Regions from separate parts of the Marvinbryantia formatexigens DSM 14469 genome, predicted to be linked through region 3. Evidence: riboswitches for the same ligand, from Rfam matches in the RefSeq annotation. Region 3 holds a riboswitch; each other region holds the start of a gene.

Region 1 (4,777 bases), 520 kb from region 3:
GAGATATGGGAAAAGAGGATCCGCATATCTTTTGCCCCGACGGTGCGCAGACCGTCTATAAAATATTCCTGCTTGATTTTCATCACCTCTCCCCGGACAATACGGGAAAAACCGACCCAGGAATTAATAACGATCGCAATCAGCATACTTTTGACGCCCTGCTCCAGAATACCGGCGATCGCAATCATTAAGATAAGACCGGGCAGTCCCTGAAACACGTTGGATACCGCTGTAATAATCACATCCACCACGCCGCCGTAGTAACCCGCCAGAAGCCCGATGAGGCAGCCGATTGCCATAGAGAGCGCTGTGGCTGCCAGAGCCAGTACGATAGACTGCCGCCCGCCATACAGAACGCGGCTTAAAATGTCGCGGCCGATGCTGTCTGTTCCAAGAGGATGCTCGCGGGAAATTCCCTGCATGGCGGCGGATAAATCAGATTCCAGCGGGTCATAGGGAGCAATCACAGGGGCAAAGATACTGCAAAATAAAATAATCGCCAATATGCCTATTGCAAGTTTTGTTTTCAGCTTCATCCAACTTCCTCCCCAGCACGGATTTTCGGATTAATTGCAATATAGATTAAATCAATTAATATGGTCATCAGCACATAAACGCTTCCGGAAAACAGGACATACGCCTGGACAACATAATAATCCTTGGACTGTACTGCCGAAATAGCATAGCTTCCGATACCGGGCAGCGCGAAAATGGTTTCAACGATGGATGCTCCGCCCAGAATGCCTGCCATATGATTTCCCAGATACGTTATTACCGGAATTAGGGCATTGACAAAGGCGTGACGAAAAACTGTCTGCCGGTGCTTTAAGCCCTTTGCATCAGCCACCAGCACGTATTGCCGCCCGATTTCATCCAGAATTGCACTCCTGGTCAGCCGTGCGCACACTCCGATGCTGGGGAGCGCCAGCGTTACAGAAGGGAGAATGTAGCCTGCCGGAGTCATAAGACCGCTGGTAGGCAGAATTTTTAATTCTTCCGCAAAAATATAAATCAGTACAATAGCGATCCAGAAGCCGGGAACGGATAATGCCACTGTGCAAATGCCGCCAAGAATATGGTCCAGAAGGCTGTCTTTAAACATTGCCATTAATATGCCGAAGCCAACGCCAAAGACGGTAATCAGCACCATAGCATACAGCGCCAGACGCATTGACAGAGGGATGCGCTTCTGGAGCTGCTCCAGAATACTTTTCTGCGTAAAAAAGGAACGTCCCAGATCACCTCTGGACAAATTTTTGACCCAGTTCAGATATTGGACCGGCAGAGGTTCATCAAGTCCCATCTTCTCTGCCATAGCGTCATATTGCTCCTGCGTGTAGGTGTCGTCTCCGGTTGGATTCAGTACCTGGTCTACCGGGTCGCCGGGGGATGAAACGCCCAGAGCAAACGCTACAATACTGATTCCTATCAGAACCGGAATCAGCATAAGGATTTTTTTGAAAAGATATTTGATCAGCGTCATCTTTTTTCCTCAAAAATATTAAGAAAGAGCGGGATGCCGTAAAGCGGCACCCCGCAGCTTTTTCATATGCGTGTATTATTCGGTCCAGGAAATGGTAGGAAGCCCGACGCCAAATGTTCTTCCGGCGTAATTTTCAATGGCAACGTTGTGAATATTTACGTTGACCTGGTAGCAGATTGGGCAAACTGCCATATCCTCGTAAAGAATGGTCTGAATCTGGTCGTAAATCTCGCCGCGCTCATCTACATCTGCGATGGTGGTGGCTTTTTCTACCAGCTCATCAATCTCCGGGTTGTAGTAGTTCAGACCATATTGTTTGTTGGAAGTACCATCGCTGGTAAAGTATGCTTTAAAGGTGGAAGCCGGGTCGGCATTGTTTAAACCGGATACGGTCAGAGCCATATCAAAATCTCCCTCAGCCTGACGCTCTTTGTAAATATTGGAATCCAGGATTTCAATTTCGATGTTCAGACCGATTTCCGCGTACACCTGCTTCATATATTCTGCAACGGCTTTACAGTTGTAATCAGAAGCCGTATTGGAACGGATGATCATGTTCATATCTACCGTCTGGTCACCAAGTACCTCGGCGGCAAGTTCTTTTGCTTTTTCCATATCATATTCGCCCTGGATATCCAGATGGAATACAGACTGATTGCTCAGATAGGAATATGCTGGTTCAAGAAGACCGCCGTAGAGAACCTCACAAATGGAATCTCTGTCTGTAGCAAGGCTGACGGCATTGCGTAGCCGGGAATCAGAAAGATATTCATTCTGGCAGTTGAAGGTGATGTACTCGACCATATGGCTGGGTGTAATATCCATTGCAAAGTTCGGGTCTGTATTGCACAGGTCCTGGGCAGCGTCCATTGTGATAGCGCCGTTATCAGCCAGTCCCATTACTTCGCCGGATTTCAGTGCGGAAATTCTGGTTTCTGCTTCGGGAATGCAGCGGATACGGAAGGTTTTTACATTTCCCGGCGTTCCGTAATAGTCGTCATTTCTTTCCAGAAGAACATATTCGTTTTCTTTGTGGTCGATGATTTTATAGGGACCGGTGCCGATAGCATAGTCGCTGATTACGCCGGTTTCCTCATCAAAGCAGTTCGGGCTGAACATGGGGCTGCCGTAATCGGACAGATTATATTCCAGCGTGGTAAGAGGCTCCGTAAATGTGCATTTGATTGTAAAATCATCTACCTTTTCCAGCGTATCCAGATTCGGGAAGGTCTTTTCAATGCTCAGAGACGTATAGGTGGAGGTAAGGTCCTTGCCCCAGCGGTCAATATTTGCCAGGCATACGTCTGCGTTAAACTGTACGCCGTCTGTAAAGTAGGCATCCTGACGCAGATGCAGAGTCCATTCGGTACAATCATCGTTGTGCTCCCAGGATTCTGCAAGCCAGGGCTCTATTACGCCGCCGTTGTTTACGGTCAGAGCTTCCCAGACGAAGGTTCCTTCCCAGCAGTAATAAGCGTCGCCGCTTCCCTGGATTGCGTCCCGGTAGGTAGCGATTACCACTTCATCTGTTTCGTTCTTTTCATTGATGGCGGCCGTGCTCTCCGCCATGACAGCTATGCTGCTTCCAGAAAGCATGGAAATGGACACAGCAACTGCCAGCAACGCTTTCGTGATTCTGTTTTTCATGTTTTTCCTCCTTGAAAATGTGTGCGAAATGCACGGCGAAGAATAAAAAGAGCGATAAACTTTCTTCCCATTAAAAAAGACACAGCTTTTTTTGCTGCTTGTTACGCTGCTTCCCCACCGAATCGCATTTCCTTAGAAAAGGCAGGTTTCCTGGCTTAGACCTTTCACTCCCGTCGCCTTCTCAGTTTCCCAATGGCATACTGACCGGAGCATAATCATCACAGTAGAGCGGGCTGCCGCAGCTTTTCACTTGCGTTCCCTACACCTTTTCCGTTTTTGTTAAATAGTTTACAGAAAGCTATAAATCTATTATATCGTAACATATTCTGGAAAGCTTGTAAACTTATTTTTCGGATGGCGGAATTGTTACTGATATATGAAAAAACATACATGAAAAACCCGGTGTTTCCTTTGACAAGCATGGTATGTTATGCTAGAATTATTACAACTATGTGAAATTTATCACTGGGGTGTTACAAAGAGGGGAAGAAAAGGTATTATTGCAGCTGCAGATTGTGCAGGCAATAATGGAGAAAACACAAAATAAGAGGTGTATGAAAGTGGACAAGTTTGAATACCAGGCAAAGCTTGAAGAGATTAATAAATTAGTAGAGAAGGAAAATTATGAGGGGGCTGCAAATATTGCAGATACGATAGAATGGAAGCGCGTGCGCAGTGTACGTACTCTGTGCATGATAAGTGAGATATATGAGGCGGTCGGCAGAGCGGAAGACAGCAAGGCAATTTTGTACCGCGCATACCGCCGTTCGCCGGGGAGCAGGCAGATTCTTTACCGTCTGACGGAAGCCTGTGTGCAGACGCAGGAGTTTGACGATGCAGTGGAATACTACACGGAGTATGTAAACCTCTCTCCGAATGATAACAGCAAATATATTCTGAAGTATGAGATTTATAAAGGACGCGGTTCTTCCCTGGAGGAGCAGATTTCTGTTCTGGAGGAGCTGAAGAGCAAGGAGTATACCGAGCAGTGGGCGTATGAGCTGGCGAAGCTGTACGACGAGGCAGGTATGATTGATAAATGTGTGGCGGAGTGTGACGACCTGGCGCTGTGGTTCCACAACGGAAAATATGTGGTGGCGGCGCTGGAGCTGAAAAAGAAGTATGTGCCGCTCACGCCGGAGCAGCAGACGGTTTATGACAATCCGAGCGAGATCGTGGACATGGAGACGAAGGAGCAGGTAGTGGAAAAGGCTGTTCCGACGCTGGATGAGGTTATCACGAAGGAGCTGCCGAAGTCAGAAAAGGACGCAATCGCAGACAGCATTATTATGGATACGGAAAGGCAGATTGCCGCCGCAGTGCAGGCGCCGTCCATGCCGGAGATTCCCGCAGAGCCGGAACAGCCCGCGCCGGAGCTTAAAATGCCGGAGCTGAGAATGCCGGTAAACGATATCAGCACCATTGATTTGCAGAGCGAGCTTGCCAACAGTATGCGTGAAATCCTGTCCGGTATCCGCCCGGCGTCCTCCACGGAGGAGCTGGAGAGCGCGCCGACACTGGTGCATGAGGCAGCTGCAGGTCTGCAGGAGCCGGAGCAGGAGGAAGAAATGCCGCAGAAGGTGAGCATTGACGATATTCTTACCGGCACGACGGAACCGTCGGGGGATGTCGCTGTACAGGCGGAGG
Region 2 (4,777 bases), 1.8 Mb from region 3:
GGGCAGCAGCGATGGATTATATGAAATATGTCTATCTGGCAGGTTTTCTTTTGATGACCGCCTGTATGACGGCAGTGATGTTTGTCGTTCACAAAAACGAAGAGCGACGGTCAAGGCTGGAAGAAAACCAGCGTGATTTTATCAATGCGATGGCCCATGAAATGAAGACGCCCCTTGGGATTATTCGCGGTTTTGCAGAAAATCTGCAGGAAAATACCGTGGCAGAGAAAAAAGACTATTATTTGCAGCAGATTATCGGACAGACGGAGGTAATGGACAGTATGGTTGCAGACATTATCGGAGCTGCAAGATTGGAATCACAGCATCTGGTGCTGCAGAAAGAAATGATTTCCGTGAACAATCTTCTGCGGAAACAACTGGGAAAATTCGGACCGCTGATAGAAGAAAAAGGGGTATCTCTGCAATTTTCCATGCAGGAAGTGTTTGAACTGGAAGGCGATAACAAATATCTGGAGAAGGCATTTGCCAATCTGATTGACAATGCCGTCAGCTATTGCGACAGGGGCGGTATCATTAAGATCGTCACGGATGCACAGGGATGCCGGATAGAAAATACCTGTGCGTCCGTACAGGAGGAGGATGTACAGCGTGCTTTTGATATTTTTTATCGGGGAAAGCGCACTGCATCTGCAGAAAAGCATCTCGGAATTGGTTTGTATCTTGCCAGAAAAATTTTAAATTTGCATGCTGTACGGATTACTGCTGAAAAGACACCGGATGGATTTCGCGTGACATGTAAAAAAACAGGGGGGAAGCGTAGATTATGAAAAGAATAATGGCAACGGGATTGATAATGGGAATGATGTTTATAAGCGGCGGCTGTGATCTGCAGGACGGAACTTTTGTATTTAATCTGAATGGTGAGGCGAAGATAGAGAAGGAGACAGAAGCTGTCGCATCAGAAAAATACGTATCTGTGCAGACTGAGCATTTGCAGCAGACAGAGTACTCAGAGCAGACAGAGTATTCGCAGCGGGTTGCAGAGACGGTCAGTCGCAAGCCGCTATTCCGGGATGAGGATGGAACAATCCACGGTCCTCAGCTTAATCTGGGAGAAGGCGGAACGCCGGTGTATGACTATGATATTGAAGATTCACTGGCGGCGGCGCCGCAAGAGTGGATAAACTATACGTATCCGGGCAGAAAACAGTCGTATCTCTCCCCGTCCGGGACATGGCTGTTTAAGGACACGGACGGAACTATTCATGGCGCGCAGATTGGAACCACAGATGCAGGCTCTATTTTGTTTGATTATGAATTCGATATTAATGAAATTCCGGAAGAGTGGAAAAACTGGCAGTAGTTACTATTCACTCCGTTTTCAGTAACCTGGAAGTAACCGTATGCTGGATGAGAGCAGAAAAAGTGATTGACAAACATACACAGGCGCACTATACTATAGTTGTGTAATTGATAATTGCTGTATCAAGTGCAGAGCAGTCATACATACTGTTTTGAAGAGGGAATTGGGTGAGAATCCCAAGCGAACCGGTCACTGTGTTCAGAGAGCGGACTCCAATATGTCATTGCGTCACCCATGACGCGAGAAGGCGGAGCGAGCGCAGACCTGTAAGTCAGGAAACCTGCTTGATATATGAGATGTGCTCCTGGTTATAGCGCAGCATCCAACCAAGCCGCTTCGCGGTTTGTGAATGTGACTGTATGGGTGAACAGTTACTTGATTTTTTGGAAATCTCAGAGCAAGGAGAATACACAACATAATACCTCCTTCATACCGTCCGATGCAGAATAGCTGACATTTCTGCAGAATACGGAATGGGTTCCCGGCAGGGCTTACCTGCCGGGATTTTTTTCGTTTCAGAAAAAACAAAAATGCCTGCGCATAAAAGCCGCATCACAGAAGGACTGGCAGGCGAAAGAGCGTCGCCTCTTTGTTAATAAAATGTCCATGCCGTTAAATATATATCATTTATTGTAATTTTGAACATAAAATGATATGATGAAGAAAAACATATTGTGCAGGTTTTCTATAACAACAAAGGAGGACAAAAGATGCTAGACCAGACTTTTTATCAGAAAGCGGATGAAATCATCGCGTTCTATGGTAAAAAACCAGCTTCCCTGATTCCGATTATGCAGGATATCCAGGGGGTGTACCGTTATCTGCCGGGAGAGCTGCTCACTTATGTGGCGGGGCAGATCGGCATCACGGAAGCGAAGGCGTTCAGCGTCGCAACCTTTTATGAAAACTTTTCTTTTGAGCCAAAAGGGAAATACATCATTAAGGTATGCGACGGAACGGCGTGCCATGTGCGCAAATCGGCGCCGATCCTGGAGGCTTTCCAGAAGGAGCTGGGACTGAGCGCCAAAAAGCATACAACCGACGATATGCTGTTTACCGTGGAGACGGTTTCCTGTCTCGGCGCATGCGGGCTTGCCCCGACTGTGATGGTAAATGAGGACGTGCATCCGAAAATGACACCGGAAAAAGCAATCGATTTAATACGGGAATTGAGAGGTGACCAGCATGATTGAAAACAGAGAAGCTTTGATTCAGGCGGGCGAAGCCGCAAAACAGGAGCTTGCCTCTTATGACTGCCGGATTCTCGTCTGTTCCGGCACCGGCTGCATCGCGACCGGTTCCCAGAAAATATATGAGGAATTTCTGAAAATTGCAAAGGACGAGCCGGGTATCCGGATTGATTTCGCCCCGCACGGACAGGGTGAGCATGTCGGCATCAAAAAGACCGGCTGCCAGGGCGTCTGCGAGCTCGGCCCGCTGGTGCGCATCCAGAAGGGCGACCAGGTAGTGCAGTACACGAAGGTGCAGCTTTCGGACTGCCGGGAGATTTTTGAGCGATCGGTAAAGGGAGATGACGTAATAGAGAGCCTGCTGTATAAGCAGGGCGGCATTTCCTACAGAAGCCCGGACGAAATTCCGTTTATTGCAAAGCAGACGCGCATCGTTCTGGAAAACTGCGGCAAATTTGACGCGGAATCTTTCGATGAATATCTGGCGGGCGGCGGCTTTTCGGCGTTCCAGAAGGCACTGTTTGAGATGACGCCGGACGAAGTGGTCGACGTGGTCGACAAATCCGGGCTGCGCGGGCGCGGGGGCGGCGGCTTCCCGACCGGAAGAAAATGGAAGCAGGTTGCGCGCCAGGCGGAAAAAGAGCGTTACGTGGTGTGCAACGGCGACGAGGGGGATCCCGGCGCTTTCATGGACGGCTCCGTCATGGAGGGAGACCCGTACAAGCTGATCGAGGGCATGATGATCGCAGGCTATGCGGTCGGCTCGGAAAATGGTTATATCTATGTGCGCGCGGAATATCCGATGTCAGTCGCGCGGCTGAAGCACGCGATCGCGGAGCTGGAGGCAAGGCATATGCTTGGCGATAATATCCTTGGCACAGACTTTTCCTTCCACATGCATATTAACCGGGGCGCCGGCGCCTTTGTGTGCGGCGAGGGCAGCGCGCTGACGGCTTCCATAGAGGGAAATCGCGGAATGCCGCGTGTCAAGCCGCCGCGTACCGTGGAAAAAGGGCTCTGGGCGAAGCCGACGGTATTAAATAACGTGGAAACTTATGCAAATGTCCCGAAGATCGTACTGGAGGGTGCAGACTGGTACCGCAGTATCGGAACGGAGGGCACGCCGGGGACAAAGACCTTCTCCCTGACGGGCTCCATCCAGAATACCGGTCTGATCGAGGTGCCGATGGGCACGACGCTGCGCCAGATTATCTTTGATATCGGCGGCGGTATGAAGGACGGCGGCACCTTTAAGGCAGTGCAGATCGGCGGACCGTCCGGCGGCTGTCTGACGGAGCAGCATCTGGATGTGCCGCTCGACTTTGAATCCATCAAAAAATACGGCGCGATCGTCGGCAGCGGCGGTCTGGTTGTTATGGACGACCACACCTGTATGGTCGAGGTGGCGAGATTCTTCATGAGCTTTACGCAGCGGGAATCCTGCGGAAAATGCGTGCCGTGCCGCGAGGGTACCAAGCGTATGCTGGAAATCCTGGAAAAAATCGTGGCGGGGAAGGGCGAATTAGAGGATCTGGACCGTCTGGAGGAGCTTGCCGGTATGGTAAAGGACATGGCGCTGTGCGGTCTTGGAAAGAGCGCGCCGCTTCCGGTGCTCAGTACCTTACGTACCTTCCGGAAGGAATATGAGGAGCATATCGTGGATAAAAAATGCCGGGCGAAGGTCTGCCAGGCGATGCGCCGGTTTGTCATCAACCCGGAATATTGCAAGGGCTGCGGAAAATGCGCGAAAAACTGTCCGGTCGGAGCGATCACCGGCGTCCGCAGGGAATGCTATCATATTGATCCAAATATCTGTATTAAGTGTTCAGCTTGTAAGGACAACTGTGCATTTGATGCCATTTATGTTGAAGCATAGGGAGGAACGAATATGGGAACCATGACAATAGACGGTAGAAAAGTAACATTTACCGATGAAAAGAATGTCCTGTCCGTTATCCGCAATGCCGGCATCGACATTCCGACACTCTGCTATCATTCCGAGCTTTCCACCTTCGGCGCCTGTCGTCTGTGCACGGTGGAGGATGACCGCGGGAAAACCTTTGCCTCCTGCTCGGAGGAACCGAGAGACGGCATGGTCATTTTTACCAACACCGGAAAGCTGCGGAAATACCGCAAGCTGATTATCGAGCTTCTGCTCGCCGCGCACTGCCGCGACTGTCTCACCTGTGAGAAGAGCGGGGACTGCAACCTGCAGACGCTGGCAAAGCGCTTCGGCGTGATGGAAGTGCGTTTTGAGAACTAT
Region 3 (4,777 bases):
AGCTCCCCGGCTCCCGCATTTTTCAAATATTTTTTTGCCCGCTCCACCTGTGCCTCATCCGCCAGGTCCGCCTTTGTCACCACACCCACGCAGGGTTTGGCAAACATACTGTTAAACATGGGAGGGAACATGGTTCCTTCCTCTGTGGCGTCCTGCACCAGAAGAATCACATCCGCTTCCGTGGAGGTCACCACCAGGGCGCCCCGGTAGCTGGTCCGCTCCAGGTACTCTCCCGGCGTATCAATCATATTTTTATTGATAATCTGCACCGTCTGGGTTTTGTGATACCTCAGCTCCTCGTTATTGATTTTCTGGCAGAGCGTTGTTTTTCCTGCGGTCGACCGTCCAATCAGGATGACCCTTTTTTTCCGGTCCAGCTCCTCTGTTTTCTTCATTTCTTCTGTCATTTCTGTCTGTTTCCTGTTCTTTTTCTGCCCCGGCTGCCGGTCTTTTTATCCACCGCGCCGGCCGGTTTTTCTCCCGCGTCAGGTCTTGGTAACGGTAGTCTGTGCAAAGCCCATCATGCCGCAGAGGACATCCATCACGTCCCGCAGCGCCACCTCCACCGCCGCCACATCCCCGGTTATCACCAGAGAGCCGTTAAAACGGTCCACAAAACCGATTTTTACATCGGCGGACTTTGTCGCCACATCCGCCGCAATCATGGCTGCCTCGCTGGGTGTAATCGTCATAATGCCGATGGCTCCCTCCGCGTCTATCAGTCCAAGCTTTGCATACAGTCCCTTATCCGGATTGGCGATCACATGCGCCAGCGTCACCTGCTTGCCAGGCACAAATTCCTGTATAATACGCTCTTTACCCTGTAGTTCTGACATACTGTACCGCCTTTCTTTAAGGGAGCTTTCCGGTAAAGGCTTTCCGGTAAACTGCTTTGATATCCTCCAGCGTCACCGGCTGCGGATTTGACGCCGTACAGCTGTCTGCCAGGGCTGCCGCCGCCATAGCGTCCAGCTCGGCCTCAAACTGCTCCTTTGTCACGCCCGCCGCTTCAATGGTAGACGGCATGTTCATCCGTTTAATGAAGCTGCGCGCGGTGCGTATCATATTCAGCGCGCTCTGGCGCACATTGCTTGTATCAAGACGAAGCAGCCGCGAAATCTGCGCGTACCGTTTCGCCGTCGGCGTCAGCTTTTCCGCGGCGCAGCCCGCATTGAAGCTCATAACGTAGGGAAGCAGAATACCGTTGGCTCTGCCGTGGGGAATATGAAAACGCGCCCCCATCGCGTGAGCCATGCCGTGATTCAGTCCCAGTCCTGCGTTGGAAAACGCAATGCCCGCCAGACAGGACGCATTGTGCATTCCCTGGCGCGCCTTTAAATCTCCCGGATTCTTATAGGCGGTCATCAGATAGTGGTTTACCAGCTTGATTGCTTTCTCCGCGCAGGCGTCCGTGAAATCATTTCTTCCTGTGGATACGAAAGCCTCCACAGCGTGTGTAAACACATCGATTCCGGTATCCGCCGTCACAGAGGGCGGCGCACTCTCCACCAGCCGGGCATCCAGCAGCGCCACATCGGGAAGAAGACTGTCATCCACCAGCGGATACTTGACGCCCTTGTCTTTATCCGTAATCACCGCAAAACGGCTTACCTCGGAGCCGGTGCCGCTGGTCGTGGGAATCGCGATAAATTCCACAGCCTTGCTGTCCCCGGCCTTGCGCGCCACAAATACGATTGCCTTTGCGGCATCGATGGCTGCGCCTCCGCCCATGCAGATTACGGTATCCGGTTCAAACTCCAGCATCCGGCTGGTACCCGCCGTCACCATCCCGATATCCGGTTCTCCGGAAATATCAGAAAAAACGGTGTACTCCACCCTGGCTTTGTCCAGTCTGGCTGTCACATAATCCGCCTTGCCGCTGCTTGCCATAAAGCTGTCCGTTACGACGAATACGCGCTTCATTCTGCCAATCATGGCGTCCAGACCGTCGCCCATAACAATCCTGGTTCTGACTCCAAATTGTTCCATAACTGCTCCTTTCTTTGTATTTTTTTCTATCTTCACATCCGTCAATAAGCCGGAATGAAAAATAGCTTAGTTATGCAGGAAGGCGGCTATTGCCACGTTATATTCCGGAAGTCCCTCCTTCTGCCACAGAAGCGGCATCTCCAGAAGCTCTCCGGAAATCCTGCCCAGATCAAACCCCAGCCCGGAAAAGGAATAGCGCATCTCCTCCGGATGTCTGCACGGCTTCCCGTCGATTCTGGCACAGCGTCCGCAAAGTACGCAGCAGCCCGCCATAATCGTCTGCGAAGGCGTAATCACCTTCTCCAGCGCCAGAAGCGCCTGCAGCATTTTCTTTTTTGCTGCGCCGTAGCTCTGCTCACGCAGCTCCTCCGCACGCCCAGGTGCGGTCAGCGCCTCTTTTCTGACCCGTTCCTCATAAATCACCTTCAGGCCTATCGCCTGTACATACCGGTACTTTCCCGCAATCTCTTTCACCGGAGGCACTCCGGGCGGACAGGACCAGTTTTTCTGATATTCCGGACACTCCCTGCAGAGAGGAACGAAGGTTTCCGGCTGACAGTATTCTGCGATCCATTCCGTAACCTTCAGCGTCTTTACGCAAATCTGCGTCCGATACATAAAAATCCTCCTTCCTGAAAGAGCCCCGCTCTGCAGAGTTTCCTGCATAAGCGGTATATTTCTTCTGCATCTGCGTGCGCGTTCCCGCGGATAAAAACAAAAAAGTACCCGACTGTGTCACAATCAGGTACTTCCTCTGGCAATCCACTCGTCATGTCAGATTTCTCTCCACGGCCGCTCTCAGATAAAGAACTGGCAGGTTCTGACATGTGCGCACCGTGCGAAAGAGGTGATGAATTACTCGCATAAGTAAACATGCTCGTGAGCACACATACAAATTAAGCACACTCCGCAATCTGCGAAGCATACAAATCATGCATACGCCGCAAGCAGCTGAGCACGCAGAGCATGCTCACTCCGCTGTCTGCGAAGCATACAGGTCATACACACTCCCAGGTCCGGGGAGCTGTCACGTGTGTTATATACAGGCAGGTCTTCTGACTCAGGCATCCTCATGACTGCTTATCTTCTCAAGTTTTTGCCTCAATGATATTTTTTGCAGTCACTACGCCAATACAGCAACGGCTTTGTACGGGATTCTCACCCGTTTCCCTTTTCACCTGCCTTCTGTGGCAGGCACCTGTATACCTGGAACTATCTACTTATGCTGCAATTATATTATTTTACTTCGTCAATGTCAACCGCATTTATGCAAAATTACCAAAATCAGAATCATAATTTTCATTAATTTATTAATAATAGTACATTCTGTTAAGAAAGTATAAAAATTCCATAAATATATTGACAATCGCATATATGTATGCTATTCTATCATAACTCTTTGCACTGCATATAAATCTACAGTACAAACTGAGCAGACCGTAACAGTCCGTTATGGAGTCGGGTCACATGCGTGACAGTGGAAATGTTCATCCACGGGACAGTTGTTGCTAACTACTGATTCGTGGGTGTTTTTGTATTCAGAAGCAATTCTTTAAAACTCCCACATATATTTAGTGCCATAGAGCTATCTTATTTCAGGAGGTAACTGATATGGAGAAAAATCAAATAACACAGGAAAATGAGTTTCAGAGAACTGCCAACAAGGTGTCCGCCGTGACGATTGCCGGAAATGCGCTGCTTTCGGTTTTTAAGCTGTTTGCCGGAATTTTTGCGCATTCCAGCGCTATGATAAGCGACGCCGTTCATTCCGCATCCGACGTATTCAGCACAGTCATTGTCATCATCGGCATAAAGCTTGCGTCAAAGGAATCCGACAAGGAGCATCCCTACGGACACGAACGGATGGAGTGCGTCGCCGCCATTATTCTTGCTATGGTGCTGTTCGTTACCGGACTTGGCATTGGTGTCAACGCGCTGCAGGACATCCTGCGCGGTGATTACAGCAATCTGGAGGCGCCCGGTCTTCTGGCGCTGATTGCCGCCGTTGTTTCCATTGCGGTAAAAGAAGTGATGTTCTGGTATACCCGGTTTTACGCAAAAAAAATTGATTCCAGCGCCCTGATGGCGGACGCCTGGCATCATCGTTCCGACGCTTTTTCTTCAGTCGGAGCGCTCATCGGTATCGCCGGGGCAAGACTTGGCTTCCCCATCATGGACCCTGTCGCCAGTCTTGTAATCTTTGTATTTATCATCAAAGCCGCCTGCGATATTTTCAAAGACGCGATTGATAAAATGGTCGACCATTCCTGCGACGATGAGACAGAAAAGCAGATTCACGACTGCGTAATGAGAAATCCGAATGTGCTGGGACTGGATTTGCTGCAGACACGTATTTTCGGCAATAAGATATACGTGGATATTGAAATTCTCGTGGACGGCTCCTATCCGCTCTGGAAGGCGCACAAAATAGCCGAGGCGGTGCACGACGATATCGAACAGAATTTTCCGAAAATCAAGCACATTATGGTACATGTAAATCCGTCAGCAATGCCGGAGTAAAAATTATGGGCGGCATTCATGCCGCCCGTTCATATTCTCTCCTGCTGCTTTTAAATTCAAAATGTTTTCCAGCACTTTTCTTTCAGAAACCGGCTGATAACAGAGATATCCTCCCCCTCATAATAAGCAACCAGCAGCTTTTTAAACTCCGGCACTTCCTTCTCCGGAATGACCAGAAAGCCCTGCCCGTGAGCAATCAGATAATGATTGGCGTATATCACAGATGCTCTTTTATTCCCATCTATAAAAATCTGTGTTTTCATGGAAT

Evidence for each region. A riboswitch is a leader RNA that binds a small molecule or an ion and turns the genes downstream of it on or off. The one in region 3 is predicted to bind cobalamin.
Region 1: linked by a shared signal. The riboswitch ahead of NQ534_RS08650 (ABC transporter substrate-binding protein) and the one ahead of NQ534_RS10970 (DUF2284 domain-containing protein) in region 3 are both predicted to bind cobalamin.
Region 2: linked by a shared signal. The riboswitch ahead of NQ534_RS19375 (complex I 24 kDa subunit family protein) and the one ahead of NQ534_RS10970 (DUF2284 domain-containing protein) in region 3 are both predicted to bind cobalamin.

The regions. Positions count from the first base shown of each region.
Region 1 is NZ_CP102268.1:1,785,695-1,790,471, reverse strand. Features, by position in the region: gene NQ534_RS08660 (ABC transporter permease) at 1-536, opposite strand, end outside; gene NQ534_RS08655 (ABC transporter permease) at 533-1,483, opposite strand; gene NQ534_RS08650 (ABC transporter substrate-binding protein) at 1,559-3,130, opposite strand; cobalamin riboswitch at 3,254-3,414, opposite strand; gene NQ534_RS08645 (hypothetical protein) at 3,691-4,777, shown strand, end outside.
Region 2 is NZ_CP102268.1:4,141,077-4,145,853, forward strand. Features, by position in the region: gene NQ534_RS19365 (sensor histidine kinase) at 1-788, shown strand, start outside; gene NQ534_RS19370 (hypothetical protein) at 785-1,324, shown strand; cobalamin riboswitch at 1,432-1,626, shown strand; gene NQ534_RS19375 (complex I 24 kDa subunit family protein) at 2,035-2,517, shown strand; gene NQ534_RS19380 (NADH-ubiquinone oxidoreductase-F iron-sulfur binding region domain-containing protein) at 2,510-4,390, shown strand; gene NQ534_RS19385 ([FeFe] hydrogenase, group A) at 4,403-4,777, shown strand, end outside.
Region 3 is NZ_CP102268.1:2,305,591-2,310,367, reverse strand. Features, by position in the region: gene NQ534_RS10985 (EutP/PduV family microcompartment system protein) at 1-407, opposite strand, end outside; gene eutS (ethanolamine utilization microcompartment protein EutS) at 486-836, opposite strand; gene NQ534_RS10975 (1-propanol dehydrogenase PduQ) at 853-1,989, opposite strand; gene NQ534_RS10970 (DUF2284 domain-containing protein) at 2,056-2,607, opposite strand; cobalamin riboswitch at 3,018-3,206, opposite strand; NiCo riboswitch at 3,408-3,493, shown strand; gene NQ534_RS10965 (cation diffusion facilitator family transporter) at 3,601-4,509, shown strand; gene NQ534_RS10960 (DUF6788 family protein) at 4,566-4,777, opposite strand, start outside.